One region of the Pseudomonas sp. Hz4 genome, then DNA from elsewhere that is predicted to be linked to it. Evidence: predicted binding sites of a transcription regulator. Region 1 holds the regulator's gene; each other region holds the start of a gene.

What was found. The regulator sigma-54, encoded in region 1, starts transcription at its own class of promoters, with help from an activator protein. The targets are predictions, from matches to a motif close to ANTGGCATNNANNTTGCTNT.
Region 2: the regulator sigma-54 is predicted to act here: its motif matches at 1,546-1,565, upstream of glnK (P-II family nitrogen regulator).
Region 3: the regulator sigma-54 is predicted to act here: its motif matches at 1,772-1,791, upstream of glnA (glutamate--ammonia ligase).
Region 4: the regulator sigma-54 is predicted to act here: its motif matches at 1,438-1,457, upstream of nirB (nitrite reductase large subunit NirB).

Annotation. Positions count from the first base shown of each region.
Region 1 covers NZ_CM142719.1:1,201,463-1,205,277, forward strand. Annotated here, with positions in the region: gene ptsN (PTS IIA-like nitrogen regulatory protein PtsN) at 1-105, opposite strand, end outside; gene hpf (ribosome hibernation-promoting factor, HPF/YfiA family) at 118-426, opposite strand; gene ACYZTR_RS05325 (RNA polymerase factor sigma-54) at 500-1,993, opposite strand; gene lptB (LPS export ABC transporter ATP-binding protein) at 2,177-2,902, opposite strand; gene lptA (lipopolysaccharide transport periplasmic protein LptA) at 2,902-3,450, opposite strand; gene lptC (LPS export ABC transporter periplasmic protein LptC) at 3,437-3,815, opposite strand, start outside.
Region 2 covers NZ_CM142719.1:5,923,855-5,927,669, reverse strand. Annotated here, with positions in the region: gene ACYZTR_RS27425 (HigA family addiction module antitoxin) at 1-78, shown strand, start outside; gene ACYZTR_RS27420 (BRO-N domain-containing protein) at 130-651, opposite strand; gene ACYZTR_RS27415 (accessory factor UbiK family protein) at 1,093-1,353, opposite strand; gene glnK (P-II family nitrogen regulator) at 1,775-2,113, shown strand; gene ACYZTR_RS27405 (ammonium transporter) at 2,149-3,486, shown strand; gene ACYZTR_RS27400 (secondary thiamine-phosphate synthase enzyme YjbQ) at 3,702-3,815, shown strand, end outside.
Region 3 covers NZ_CM142719.1:568,444-572,258, reverse strand. Annotated here, with positions in the region: gene thiI (tRNA uracil 4-sulfurtransferase ThiI) at 103-1,557, opposite strand; gene glnA (glutamate--ammonia ligase) at 1,888-3,294, shown strand; gene ACYZTR_RS02595 (DUF4124 domain-containing protein) at 3,500-3,815, shown strand, end outside.
Region 4 covers NZ_CM142719.1:2,796,397-2,800,211, forward strand. Annotated here, with positions in the region: gene ACYZTR_RS12795 (NAD(P)H-dependent oxidoreductase) at 1-384, shown strand, start outside; gene ACYZTR_RS12800 (hypothetical protein) at 533-757, shown strand; gene ACYZTR_RS12805 (acyl-CoA dehydrogenase family protein) at 705-932, shown strand; gene nirB (nitrite reductase large subunit NirB) at 1,485-3,815, shown strand, end outside.

The DNA of each region.
Region 1 (3,815 bases):
GCGGTGGATAAGGTTGGCAATTTGCTCGAGGGCTTTCTTTTTGCTGCCGCCCGGCACGTTCACGAGGGAACGGCCGGGGGTCAGGATGCTTTCAAGTCGGATCATGGGTTGGGAGTGTTAACGACCGGTTGCGCCCTGGAGGAGGCTCTGGGTCTTTTCCTTATGCTTTTTGAGTTGTTTATCCAGCTTGTCGGTCAGTGCGTCGATCGCCGCGTACATATCGGTATGCTCCGCGTTGGCGACCACTTCATTGCCGGGAATATGCAGCGTGGCTTCGATTTTCTGCTTGAGCTTTTCGACCGTCATCGTGACTTGCACGTTGGTGATCTTGTCGAAATGCCTCTCTAATCGTTCGAGTTTTTCGCCGATGTAGGTGCGAAGAGGTTCGGTCACTTCCAGTTGGTGTCCACTGATGTTGACTTGCATACAGCTCTCCTTCGTTGCCAGTGCATAAAGCGGCAGGCAGAAATGCCTGCCACTGGAACGCTGTGGCGTGGCTCTACATCAACCGCTTGCGTTCGCTCGAAGGCGCGATCCCGAGGGATTCGCGGTACTTGGCGACGGTGCGGCGAGCCACCTGAATGCCTTGTGCCTCCAGTAAACCAGCGATCTTGCTGTCACTCAACGGCTTTTTCTGATTTTCCGCGGCAACCAGTTTTTTGATGATCGCTCGGATCGCCGTGGACGAGCATTCACCGCCCTCTGAGGTGCTGACGTGGCTCGAGAAAAAGTATTTCAGTTCATAGATGCCCCGTGGGGTATGCATGAACTTTTGCGTGGTCACCCGTGAAATTGTCGACTCATGCATGCCCACCGCTTCGGCGATGTCATGCAGGACCAGCGGTTTCATGGCTTCGTCGCCGTATTCAAGAAAGCCGCGCTGATGCTCGACGATCTGGGTGGCTACTTTCATCAGGGTTTCATTGCGGCTTTGCAGGCTCTTGATGAACCAGCGGGCCTCTTGCAACTGATTGCGCATGAAGGTGTTGTCGGCGCTGGTGTCGGCGCGTCGCACGAAACCGGCGTATTGAGCGTTGACCCGCAGCCGCGGTACGGATTCCTGGTTCAGTTCCACCAGCCAGCGCTCGTTGTCCTTGCGTACGATCACGTCGGGAACGACGTATTCGGCTTCGCCGGACTCGATTTGCGAGCCTGGACGCGGGTTGAGGCTCTGGACCCGTTCAATCACTTGGCGCAGCTCATCTTCCTTGAGCTTCATGCGACGCATCAGCTGGCTGTAATCGCGGCTGCCGAGCAGGTCGATGTAATCGGTGACCAGGCGTTTGGCCTCGACCAGCCAAGGGGTCTTGACGGACAACTGACGCAATTGCAGCAGCAGGCATTCGCCCAGGTTACGGGCGCCGATGCCAGCGGGTTCGAATTGCTGGATGCGGTGCAGGACGGCTTCGATTTCGTCCAGTTCGATGTCCAGTTCCGGATCGAAGGCTTCGAGAATCTCCTCGAGGGTTTCGTCCAGGTAGCCCTGATTGTTGATGCAGTCGATCAGGGTCACGGCAATCAGGCGATCAGTGTCGGACATCGGTGCCAGGTTCAGTTGCCACAGCAAGTGGCTTTGCAGGCTTTCGCCGGCCGATGTACGGGTGGTGAAATCCCACTCGTCGTCATCGTTGCTCGGCAGGCTGCTGGTGCTGGTCTGGTAGACGTCTTCCCACGCGGTGTCGACGGGCAGTTCGTTGGGAATGCGCTCGTTCCAGTCGCCTTCCTCGAGGTTGTCCACCGTCGGGGCGGTTTCCTGGTAGGAGGGTTCCGAAACATCGGCGTTGGGAGGCTGTTCGGCTTTGTCGGCCAAGGGGTCGGCGTTATCGAAGTCGTCGCCTTCTTCCTGGCGTTCGAGCATCGGATTGGACTCCAGGGCCTCCTGGATTTCCTGTTGCAGGTCCAGGGTCGACAATTGGAGCAGGCGGATGGCCTGTTGCAGCTGCGGTGTCATCGTCAGCTGCTGGCCCATTCTCAAGACTAGCGATGGTTTCATGGCAGGGGCTTAACACCTTATTCGCCGGCGCGCATGCGCCATCCACTACAGGGCGCCGGAGCGCCAAACATAAGCAAATTATATGCCTGAAACTGCAACGTTTGCCTAGAGCGCTGTAACAATAAAAAAGTATTCATTTTTATCGAGACAAGCGCTCGGTCGACTGGCCAGGCACCTCAGTGCTTACAGGCGGAACTCATGACCCAGATACACTTCCTTGACCAAGTCGTTGGCCAGGATGGTGGCAGAGTCACCCTCGGCAATCAGTTGGCCATCGTTGACGATGTAAGCGGTTTCGCAAATATCCAGGGTTTCACGGACGTTGTGGTCGGTGATCAATACGCCAATGCCCTTGGCCTTGAGGTGATAGATGATCTGCTTGATGTCGCCCACCGAAATCGGGTCCACGCCGGCGAACGGTTCGTCGAGGAGGATGAATTTCGGGTTGGTGGCCAGTGCCCTGGCGATTTCCACGCGGCGGCGTTCACCGCCGGACAGGCTCATGCCGAGGTTGTCGCGGATGTGGCTGATGTGGAATTCCTGCAGCAGGCTTTCCAGCTCTTTGCGACGACCGGTCTTGTCGAGTTCCTTGCGGGTCTCGAGGATGGCCATGATGTTGTCGGCTACCGAGAGTTTGCGGAAAATCGATGCTTCTTGCGGAAGATAGCCGATACCGGCCTTCGCACGACCGTGCATAGGCTGGTGGCTGACATCCAGGTCATCAATCAGTACCCGGCCCTGATCGGCCTGTACCAGGCCGACAATCATGTAGAAACAGGTGGTCTTGCCGGCGCCGTTGGGACCCAGCAGGCCGACGATCTGACCGCTGTCGATCGACAGGCTGACGTCGCGCACGACTTGGCGGCTCTTGTAGCTCTTCGCCAAGTGCTGAGCTTTCAGAGTTGCCATTACGGGGCCTTTTGCTCTTCGGTTTTCTTTTTCGGCTGGATCACCATGTCGATCCGCGGACGCGACTCGGTGACCTTGCTGCCCGTAGCGCGACCGGCGCTGGCGAGCTTTTTGTTGGTGTCATAGACGATTTTTTCGCCCTGGGTCACGTTGCCGTCCTTGTCGATGACTTTGGCGCGGTCGATCAGCACGACACGGTCTTGCGAGGCGTGGTACTGGATAGTGACGCCATAGCCTTGAACCGGCTTTGTATCGCCTGCCGTTTGCAGTTGCTCGAAGTAGGCGAGGTTGCCCACCGAAGTCACTACGTCGATATCGCCGGCTGGGGTGCGGGTCATGGTCACCGTATTGCCGGTGACCTTCATCGAGCCCTGGGTGATGATCACGTCACCTTTATAGGTGGCAATGCCGTTCTTGTCGTCCAGTTGGGCATCGTCCGCCTGGATGCGGATAGGCTGCTGTTGATCGTCCGGCAGAGCCCAGGCGCTCACGCTTCCCAGTGCTGCGCTCAGGCCGAGCAAAATAGGGAGGGTTTTAACGAACCTCATACTGTCCTCTTACGTTCGATAGCAGGTGTATCCTGCTTTCTTTCAAATACGCTTTCATTCCCTTGCCAGTCGACACACCACCAGCGCCGTCGATTCTAACGGGTTGCTCGGTCTGCGCATATTGCTGCTGCGGGAACACTGTCATGCGGGTGGTGGTAATCAGAGTCTTGCGGTTTTTCTCGTCGAAGCGCGTGATGCGCACCGAGTCAATCAGTTCGACCTGAGTGCCGTCGGGGTTCACTTCGCCGTGCTCGCTCTGGACGTGCCAGGGAAACTCGGTGCCGCGGAACAGGTTCAGGTCGGGATTGGTCAACAGCGTCACTTCGGTCGCTTTCAGGTGTTCAACCTTGTCGGACGTCATTTCG
Region 2 (3,815 bases), 1.2 Mb from region 1:
TACGATTTGCGCAAAGCCGAGATTGAGCGAGGGGCCGCGATCCGGGATCAGGTTGAGCGGCTTCCGCACTGCGCCTGATCCTCAATTCCTGAACGAACCCCACGCTATAACGTGGGGTTTTTTTGTCGTTCAGAATGCCTGGAGTATTCGGGAAGCACGCTTCCACCACGGTGCATTGGCCGCAGGCTGCGGCCGTTCACTATCCGCCAGCATGTGCGGAACATCCTGCAAGCGAATCCACGGTTGGTTATTCCAGTGCAGCAAACTCAGCGACATCTCTGGCCAGTTCAACAGGCTCAGGATCGGGCGTTCGGTTGACGTTGGCTGTTGGGCATCTCTGAGGGCTGGCACTACGTCGTGGGTCAGCCATTCGCGCAGGCCTCGGTATTCGGGGCAGTAGTGGTAGACCAGTAATGCATAGACGCCGGATTCGCTGATCAGCAGTGTGTCTTCTACCGTGCCGTGGATGAGCATTCGCACAGATTGGCGCTGGTCGGAATCGAGTTTGCGTAGTGCTCGTTCGTCGAGGAATAGTCTGAGCAATCGGCCGAGTTCGCGTGCGCTGAACCAGGCCTGGTTTTCCAGGAGGAGGGCGTGGAGGTGGAGTTTGTGGCGGGTGAAGGTGTGTGGGATCAGATAGTTGTCGTCCATAGAGCATCACTCAAACTCGCATGAAGGAAACTGCCGCTGATCGTCGCCAAACGAAAAGGGTGGCAGCTGTGCGCGGGTTGGCGAACCGGTGCATGCGAAAAACCGGCAGACCCGAAGGTCTCCCACGCCCAGCCGCCATAATTCGAGAGGGGAATAATGCCCAGAGTCGAACGTGGTTGCGGTGCGTCACATGCTATCCGGGTCGCCAAACCCAGTGCTGAACATTCAGCATTGGGTGAGCTTAGGAACCGGGGCTTTGTGGCGCAATCGGACGGCGGTGTGATCTTTGTAGGACGTTGCCGAGATAGTGGCGGGGCGGAAGATCAAAAGATCGCAGCCTTCGGCAGCTCCTACAGGAGTGGTCGGTCCAGTGTGGGATGGCTGGAAGACTGAGGCGACCCTTATCGCGAGCAAGCTCGCTCCCACAGTTGAGCGGTGGTGTTATTCGGTCGGTGGATTGAGCTTCGCTTCCAACTCCGCCACTTTCGCCTCAAGACTTTCCAGCCGTGCCCGCGTCCGTGCCAGCACAACCATCTGGCTATCGAATTCTTCCCGGCTCACCAGATCCAGCTTGCTGAAGCCGCTCTGCAACAGGGCCTTGAACTGGCTTTCGATTTCGCTTTTCGGCAGTGGGGTGTCGCCGTTGAAGAGGCGGGAGGCGGTGCCGCTCAGGGCATCGAGGAAGTCTTTGGGGGCGAGCATGGGAAATGTCCTGTCAACAATGGCGGGCAGTGTATCACGCACTGTCGATAGTCAATCTCGCAGTCAGGGCTGCACGCTTTTCGCGCATGCGGACGGACGGCAATGCACTGTTGTTGTGCGTATCAGTCGGGTCATTGCAGCGAAGTAGTTTGCGGCAGCGGCCAAGGGCTTGAAATCAGTGGGTTTTGGCGAGATGGCAAGCTTTCTGCTTAGTCGGTAGTGACCCATGCACTGATGCAGTCGCTGTGACGAATGCAGTGCGCCAAGCGGAACGGGGGGAAAGTGTTTCGTGCGGAGTGGTTAGCAGGCGTCGGACGGGCAGGTAAGGCCGACGATGCGTTACAAAGCCAGGCACTGCGCTTAGACTTGAGTCGGGTTTGTTTTCCTGGGGCAAGTCCACCAAATTCGGGAGAGAGTTTTCATGAAGCTAGTCACTGCCATCATCAAGCCGTTCAAACTGGACGACGTACGCGAGTCGCTGTCCGAGATTGGCGTACAGGGCATTACCGTTACTGAAGTCAAAGGCTTCGGTCGGCAGAAGGGTCACACCGAGCTGTATCGCGGCGCGGAATACGTGGTCGATTTCCTGCCAAAGGTGAAGATTGATGTCGCCATTGACGACAAGGATCTTGACCGGGTTATCGAGGCGATAACCAAGGCTGCCAACACCGGCAAGATCGGTGACGGCAAGATCTTCGTGGTCAATCTGGAACAGGCGATTCGCATCCGTACCGGCGAAACCGATACCGACGCAATCTAAGCCGCCACACACCCAACGCCCCAGGAGAAAACAATATGACTCTGCGTAAATTCGCAGGGCTAGGAGCCCTGTTGTCCCTCGTAATGCCCAGCCTGGCTATGGCGGCAGACGAAGTGGCGGCCCCCGTCCTCAACTCCGGCGACACCGCCTGGATGATGACCTCGACAGCCCTCGTGCTGTTCATGACCATTCCCGGCCTCGCGCTGTTCTACGGCGGCATGGTTCGCTCCAAAAACATTCTTTCCGTGATGATGCAGTGCTTCGCCATTACCGGTCTGATCAGCATTCTGTGGGTCATTTATGGCTACAGCATCGCGTTCGACACCACCGGCATGGAACAGGGCGTCGTCAACTTCAACTCATTCTTCGGCGGCATGGGCAAGGCATTCCTCGCCGGTGTCACGCCATCGAGCCTGACCGGTCCCGCGGCGCTGTTCCCTGAGGCGGTGTTCATCACCTTCCAGATGACCTTCGCCATCATCACCCCTGCGCTGATCGTCGGTGCCTTCGCCGAGCGGATGAAGTTCTCCGCGATGCTGATCTTCATGGGCGTCTGGTTCACCCTGGTTTATGCGCCGATTGCGCACATGGTCTGGTCCGGTAACGGCGGCCTGATGTGGGACTGGGGCGTGCTGGACTTCGCCGGCGGCACCGTGGTGCACATCAACGCCGGTGTGGCCGGTCTGATTGCCTGCCTGGTATTGGGCAAACGCAAAGGCTTCCCGACTACCCCAATGGCGCCGCACAACCTTGGTTACACCCTGATGGGCGCTGCCATGCTGTGGGTCGGCTGGTTCGGCTTCAACGCCGGTTCCGCTGCGGCGGCCAACGGCACTGCGGGTATGGCGATGCTGGTGACCCAGATCGCAACCGCCGCCGCTGCATTGGGTTGGATGTTCGCTGAGTGGATCACTCACGGTAAACCAAGTGCTCTGGGTATCGCTTCGGGTGTTGTGGCCGGTCTGGTTGCAATCACACCAGCCGCTGGCACCGTAGGCCCGATGGGCGCTCTGGTCATCGGCCTGGCAGCCGGCGTGGTGTGCTTCTTCTGCGCCACCACCCTGAAACGCAAACTCGGTTATGACGACTCCCTGGACGCCTTCGGTGTGCACGGTATCGGCGGTATTCTCGGCGCGATCCTGACGGGTGTGTTCGCTGCACCGGCCCTGGGTGGCTTTGGCACCGTCACCGACATCGGTGCACAAGTCTGGATTCAGATGAAAGGCGTGGGCTTCACGGTGATCTACACCGCGATCGTCACCTACATCATCCTCAAGGTCCTGGACGCCGTCATGGGTCTGCGTATCACTGAGGAAGAAGAGGCGGTCGGCATCGATCTGGCCCTCCACAACGAACGCGGCTACAACTTGTAAGTACGCGCGCAAAAAAACTTGCCCGGCTTGCCGGGCATTTTTTTGTCTGGAGTTTGTCAGTGAAGGAACTGCTGAAAGGTTTTTTCGTACACGTTTAGTGGCGTTTACGACGAGCGTTTTTCTGCGGCCAATGGCTTACATGATTGAAGGAATATTAGGGCCTTTGTTTTTTCCCAGAGCGCGCTAGAATGCGCCCCGAACGTGCGGAGAACTGTATGTGGCAACAGACTCTGATTACCCTGCGGGCGAGGCCCCGGGGCTTTCATCTGGTAACGGACGAGTTACTCGCCGGCCTGCCTGAAATCAAGGCATGTCGGGTCGGTCTGTTG
Region 3 (3,815 bases), 630 kb from region 1:
GTCTTGGCAGCGATTAACAGTAGAGTCAGGCCTTGCCGTTACAGCTTGACGGCGGCGTCGGGGGGCCGGTGACGCAGGCCACAGGCAAACAGCCCCGGGCTCTTAGCTCGGTCGATAAACGCGCACATTGGCATGCCCCTCACTGAGCAAATGGTGGGCATGCAGGCGACTCATCACGCCTTTGTCGCAATACAGCAGGTACTGGCGAGTAGGGTCCAGTTCCTTGAAACGAGCGTTCAATGCATAAAACGGCATCGCTTGTACCTCGATGCCAGCCAAGCCCAGCGGGTCATCTTCAGCGGCATCCGGGTGACGGATGTCGATAACGATCTGACCGGCCAGCGCTTCGCTGACTTCTTCAATCTGCAAGTCCTGGCCCAATTCGTCGATCACGCGATCGATCGGCACCAGCTTGGCGTTCTCGAGCGCACGCTCAAGCACTGCCATGTCGAACTGTTGTTCTTCGTACTCCACGCGCGGACGCTTGGCGTGGGTCTTGGGGTTCACCGAGATGACCCCGCAGTATTCCGGCATGTGCTTGGCGAAGTCGGCAGTACCGATTTCGTTGGCCAGGTCGATGATGTCCTGCTTGTGACTGGCGATCAGCGGACGCAAGACCAGCTTGTCGGTCACGCAGTCGATCACGGACAGGTTCGGCAGCGTCTGGCTCGACACCTGGGAAATCGCTTCGCCAGTGACCAGCGCATCGATGTCCAGCCGATCGGCAATACGGGAAGCAGCGCGCAACATCATACGCTTCAAAACTACACCCATATGACTGTTATCGACTTTACCGAGAATTTCTCCCAGTACTTCCTCGAACGGCACACTCACAAATAACACGCGTTGGGAGCTGCCGTACTTCTTCCAGATGAAGTGCGCAACTTCCATAACGCCCAATTCATGGGCTCGTCCGCCCAGATTGAAGAAGCAAAAATGGCTCATCAGCCCGCGGCGCATGATCTGGTAGGCGGCGACGGTGGAATCGAAACCGCCAGACATCAGCACAAGTGTCTGTTCCAGGGCACCCAGCGGATAACCGCCGATGCTGTTGTGCTGGCTGTGGATCACAAACAACCGTTTGTCGCGAATTTCGATGCGAACTTCGATTTCCGGGTCTTTCAGCGAGATTCCGGCGGCGCCGCACTGACGACGCAGTTGGCTGCCGACGTATTTCTCGACGTCCATCGAGGTGAACTCGTGCTTGCCGGCACGCTTGCAGCGCACCGAAAAGATCTTCCCGGCCAACGCATCACCGAAGTGCTGCTTGCAATTGGCGACGATGTCGTCGAAGTCGCCCAGCGGGTATTCGTCGACCTGCAGGAAATGCGCGATACCCGGCATGCAGCTCAGGCGCTCGGTCATCTCCTTCAAGGCTTTGGGCTCGCTGACGCGGGTTTCCAGCTCGAGATTGTCCCACACACCGTTCACCACCACAGCCGGGTCCAGGTCGCGGAGCACGGTACGGATGTTTTTGGCCAACTGGCGGATGAAACGCATCCGTACCGGGCGGCTCTTGATGGTGATCTCGGGGAAGACTTTTACGATTAGTTTCATGAAAACAGCGCGCGCTGGGCCAGCCGAAAAAGGGGGGCGCGGATTATAGCGGAAATTGCTCAAGGTTTAACCAGTTAATGTGCAGAAGGTTTTGCGCGCACCAAAACAGGTCGCTTGTTGAATTTAACGCTACATTACGGGGCGCGATTTCCAGTTCTGCGCTCCTTTGTTCCTTTATAAGCGTGATATTGGGGCAAAAAACCCATGGTTGGGCACTGGCATGCAATTTGCTCCCTTGTGAGGCAGGTTGCCTTGGCAGAGTATTCGCGCCGGCATCACCCACATTCCAAGGGCATCCACTACTAAGCCCGAAGCCACCCGGAGGACACTATGTCGAAGTCGGTTCAACTCATCAAAGATCATGACGTCAAATGGATTGATCTGCGCTTCACGGACACCAAAGGCACTCAGCACCACGTGACCATGCCGGCTCGCGACGCGCTGGATGACGCTTTCTTTGAAGAAGGCAAAATGTTCGACGGTTCCTCCATCGCCGGCTGGAAAGGCATCGAAGCCTCCGACATGATCCTGCTGCCGGACGACAGCACTGCCGTTCTCGACCCGTTCACCGAAGATCCAACGCTGATCATCGTTTGTGACGTAATCGAGCCTTCGACCATGCAAGGCTACGATCGCGACCCACGTGCGATCGCCAAGCGTGCCGAGGAGTACCTGAAGTCGACCGGTATCGGCGATACCGTTTTCGTTGGCCCGGAGCCTGAGTTCTTCATCTTCGATCAGGTGAAGTTCAAGTCCGACATTTCCGGCTCGATGTTCAAAATCTTCTCTGAACAAGGTTCGTGGATGTCCGACCAAGACATCGAAGGCGGCAACCATGGCCACCGCCCAGGCATCAAAGGTGGTTACTTCCCGGTTCCACCGTTCGACCACGACCACGAAATCCGTACCTCCATGTGCAACGCCATGGAAGAAATGGGCCTGGTCATCGAAGTTCACCACCACGAAGTGGCGACTGCCGGTCAGAACGAAATCGGTGTGAAGTTCAACACCCTGGTAGCCAAGGCTGACGAAGTTCAGACCCTGAAGTACTGCGTACACAACGTGGCTGTCGCTTATGGCCGCACCGCGACCTTCATGCCTAAGCCTCTGTACGGCGACAACGGCTCGGGTATGCACGTTCACCTGTCCATCGCCAAAGATGGCAAGAACACCTTCGCTGGCGAAGGCTATGCCGGCCTGTCCGATACCGCTCTGTTCTTCATCGGCGGCATCATCAAGCACGGTAAGGCCCTGAACGGCTTCACCAACCCGTCGACCAACTCCTACAAGCGTCTGGTCCCAGGTTTCGAAGCACCGGTAATGCTGGCCTACTCGGCTCGTAACCGCTCCGCTTCGATCCGCATTCCTTACGTGTCCAGCCCTCGCGCTCGCCGTATCGAAGCCCGCTTCCCGGATCCAGCAGCCAACCCGTACCTGGCCTTCGCTGCTCTGGTAATGGCCGGCCTGGACGGTATCCAGAACAAGATCCACCCTGGCGATGCTGCTGACAAAAACCTGTATGACCTGCCGCCTGAAGAGGCGAAAGAGATCCCACAAGTGTGCGGCAGCCTGAAAGAAGCCCTGGAAGAGCTGGACAAAGGTCGTGCGTTCCTGACCAAAGGCGGCGTTTTCAGCGACGACTTCATCGACGCTTATATCGCCCTGAAAAGCGAAGAAGAAATCAAAGTACGCACCTTCGTACACCCACTGGAATATGAGCTGTACTACAGCTGCTGATCCGGTATCGCTGCGGCACGCGGCGTGACAAAAAAGAGGCCTCCTTCGGGAGGCCTTTTTTGTGGGCGGTCGTTCCCCTGATCGTTCCCACGCTCTGCGTGGGAACGATCACTGTGCGAAAGTAATGGCGAAATGTTTACGGCTAGGACCAACCGCCGCCCCTGACCTATGCTGCACTTCAACGCTTTCGTTTCTGGTCGATTTTATGGGTCGTGGTTTTCTATTCATCTTGCTGTTGATCGCCCTGCCTGCCGCAGCGCAGATCTATAAGTACACCGACGCCAACGGCAACACCGCCTACAGCAATCAACCGCCCGATGGCGTTAAAGCTCAACCGGTCGAATTGCCTCCGCTCAACAGAGTCGAAAGCCAGCCACCGGGCGAACCTGCACCGCCTGCCGAAGCCAACGGCCGTGAGCAACCTCGCAGCGCCTACGAGGTACTGGAACTGACCGGCCTGTCCACCGAGGAGGCGTTGCGCGCCAACAACGGCACTTTCACCGTCAGCGTACTGATCAAGC
Region 4 (3,815 bases), 1.6 Mb from region 1:
CGGGTGCTGGTGTCGGGCATCTGCTACGGCGGCAAGCGCTTCTACGATCAGGGCGGCCTGAGCGGCAAGAAGGCGTTGGTGACGGTGACTCTGGGCGGCCGTGAGCACATGTTCGGTGAAGACGCGATTCATGGCCCGTTGCAGGACATGCTGCGGCCGATCCTGCGCGGTACCCTGGCCTATGTTGGGTTCGAGGTGCTCGAACCTTTCGTCGCCTGGCATGTGCCGTACATCAGCGACGAGGCGCGGCAACGATTCCTGGTTGACTATGACCAGCGTCTGCAACACCTGGCGGACGAGCAACCGTTGGAATTTCCGAGGCTGTCGCAGTTCGATGAGCAGTTGTATCCGCTGAGCCGGCCAGTTGCCGTAGATGCCTATTAACGGCACAAACCCTGAAGAAGCGTGGCTTGCCCGCGATTGCGGTGGGCCAGGCAACATTGATTTTGCCTGAGCCAACGCTTTCGCGGGCAAGCCTCGCTAACGAGCAGAAGGCGCCGCGATGGAGTTTGCGTTCAGCGACGAACAGGAAATGATCCGCGCATCGGCCGAGGGCTTTCTCGCCGATGTCTCGGATTCTACCGCCGTGCGAGCGGCGATGATCAGCGAGCGAGGTTTTGACGAGGCACTCTGGCAGCGCTTGTGCCGCGAAATGTACTGGCCGGCGATTCATATTCCCGAAGCGTACGGCGGGCGAACCGCAGGTGGCCGCCGAGCTGCCACTAGCGGCGGCGCTGGCCAAGGCGCATTGCTCTGAAACCTATTTCCATTGCACGTCCGAGTCGATCCAGTTGCACGGCAGCGTCGGTTTCACTTGGGAATACGAACCGCACCTCTACTTCAAGCGCGCCCGTGCCAGCGAAAGCTTTCTCGGGCTGCCTGCCTGGCACCGCGAGCGGATTGTCGCAGTGATTCTTGGAGAGCAGCCATGAAAATCAGTTTCAGTGAGCAGGTGCCCATAGCTTCGGCCTGGAGTATCAAAAGGTCGATGGCGACACGCCCTTCGATTACGTGACCCGTGGCGCCTGCGCCATGCGGTTCATCGTGGGAATGCGGCGCAAGCGGAGCTGGACGCCAATCAGATTCGCCTAGAGATCGAATATCCGCTGGGTGGTAAATTCTGATCCGGATCGGGATAGCCTTCGTGCACTTTTATAAGGCCGCGGGACACTGCGCTGCACTATGCGAAGGCAAATATCGGACTGTAATGGGCCGCCGTGGTCCATGTTTACCTGCGCAAGTACTGCCAATCGCCGACTGGCACAAAGTCTGCAAGACACTGTTCAGGCCCGCTGTGAATGCAGTCGAGTGGGCAGCCCCCTCGGTCAACGACGATCGATTGGCCGAACAGGTCGTGGGCAACATCGGTGGATCCGGCATAGATGCCTGACTTAGCACCGTAAATGAACAGGCAAAGACGCCTGGAACCGCAAGGTTTCAGGCGTTTTTTTTGCTTTTTGAACAGCTATAGACGGGTGTCTCTTATGAATTCCAATGTTGCCTCTTTGAACAAGCTGCAAACGCTGATCGTGATCGGCAATGGCATGGTCGGACATCATTGCGTCGAACAGCTGATCGAACGCGGTGCCCTCGATCACTATCGCCTGCACGTCTTCAGCGAGGAACCGATGCGTGCCTACGACCGTGTGCACCTTTCCGAATATTTTTCCGGCCGTGATGCCGAGTCGCTGGCCCTCGGTGAAGCCTCGCTGTACCAGACCCCGGGCGTCACCCTGCATCTGGGGGTGCCGGTATTGGAAATCGACCGCGTCCGTCGCCAGGTGATCACCGCGCAAGGCTGCGTCACCTACGACAAATTGGTGCTGGCCACCGGGTCCTATCCATTTGTGCCGCCGATCGAAGGCGCCGAGGGCGATTCGCGGCTGGTGTATCGCACCCTTGAAGACCTCGACGCCATCCGTGCCGCGGCGACCAACGCCCGACGCGGTGTGGTGGTCGGCGGCGGCTTGCTGGGCCTGGAAGCGGCCAATGCCCTGAAAACTCTGGGGCTGGAAGCTCATGTGGTGGAGTTCGCCCCGCGCCTGATGCCGGTGCAGCTGGACGAGTACGGTGGCCTGGCGCTCAAGGCGCAGATCGAACGGCTCGGCGTTGGTGTACACCTGTCGCGCGGAACGCAATCGATCAGCGCAGGCGAGGACTACCGCTACCGGATGAACTTCGCCAATGACGAGTTCCTTGAAACCGACCTGATCGTGTTCTCCGCCGGTATCCGTGCGCAAGATGCGCTGGCCCGTCAATGCTCGCTGGAAGTCGGCCCGCGCGGCGGCGTCGTGATTGACGACCAATGCCTGAGCAGCGATCCGAACATCTACGCCATCGGCGAGTGTGCCGCCTGGAATGGCAGCATTTTTGGCCTGGTCGCCCCGGGTTATCAGATGGCGCGCGGCGTCGCGGCACTGTTGTGCAACGAAGCTGCCGAGCCGTTCATGGGTGCGGACATGTCGACCAAGCTCAAGCTGCTGGGCGTCGATGTCGGTTCCATCGGCGACGCGCACGGCAGCACGCCGGGCGCGCGCAGTTATCAGTTCATGGACGAAACCACGGCCAGTTATCGACGCTTGGTGGTGGATGCGACGGGCAAACACGTACTAGGCGCGGTGCTGGTGGGTGACAACAGCTATTACGACACGCTGCTGCAATACATGCAGAACGCGATTGCGCTGCCGGCGGAACCCGCCAGCCTGATTCTGCCGTCGTCCGAAGGCGCGCCGACCCTGGGCCCGGGCGCCTTGCCCGAATCGGCAACGGTGTGCTCGTGCCACAACGTCACCAAGGGTTCCATTTGCTCGGCCATTGACGGTGGTTGCACTGACCTCGGCCTGCTCAAATCGCAGACCAAAGCCTGCACCGGTTGCGGTGGTTGTGCCGGGCTGCTCAAGCAAGTCTTCGAGCATGAGTTGATTGCCCGTGGCGTCAGCGTCGACAAAAGCTTGTGCGAACACTTTGCCTATACCCGTCAGGAACTCTATGCGCTGGTGCGGGTAGAAGGGGTGATCACCTTCGAAGAACTGCTGGCCAAGCATGGCCGCGGCCACACCGGTTGCGACGTCTGCAAACCGGCGGTGGGCTCAATCCTCGCGTCGTGCTGGAATCAGCCGATCATGGACGCCTCGCTGGTGCCGCTGCAGGACACCAACGACACCTTCATGGCCAACATGCAGAAAAACGGCACCTATTCGGTGGTGCCGCGCATCCCCGGTGGTGAGATCACCGCCGACAAACTGATCGCGATCGGTGTGGTGGCGAAGAAATACGACCTCTACACCAAAATCACCGGCGGCCAGCGTATCGACCTGTTTGGCGCGCAGTTGCATGAACTGCCGGACATCTGGGCCGAGCTGATCGAAGCCGGTTTTGAAACCGGGCACGCCTACGGTAAATCCACCCGGACGGTGAAGTCCTGTGTCGGCAGCACCTGGTGCCGTTATGGCGTGCAGGACAGCGTGCAAATGGCCCTGGCCATCGAGGACCGCTACAAGGGCCTGCGCTCACCGCACAAGCTCAAGTTCGCAGTGTCCGGTTGCACCCGGGAATGCGCCGAGGCCCAGAGCAAAGACGTGGGCGTGATCGCCACCGAGAAGGGCTGGAACCTCTACATCGCCGGCAACGGCGGCATGCGACCGCGCCATGCCGAGCTGTTCGCTACCGACCTCGACGATGAAACCCTGATCCGCTACATCGACCGCTTCCTGATGTTCTACATCCGCACCGCCGACAAATTGCAGCGCACCTCGGTGTGGCGCGAAAGCCTGGAAGGCGGCCTCGATTACCTTAAAGAGGTGATCATCAACGAC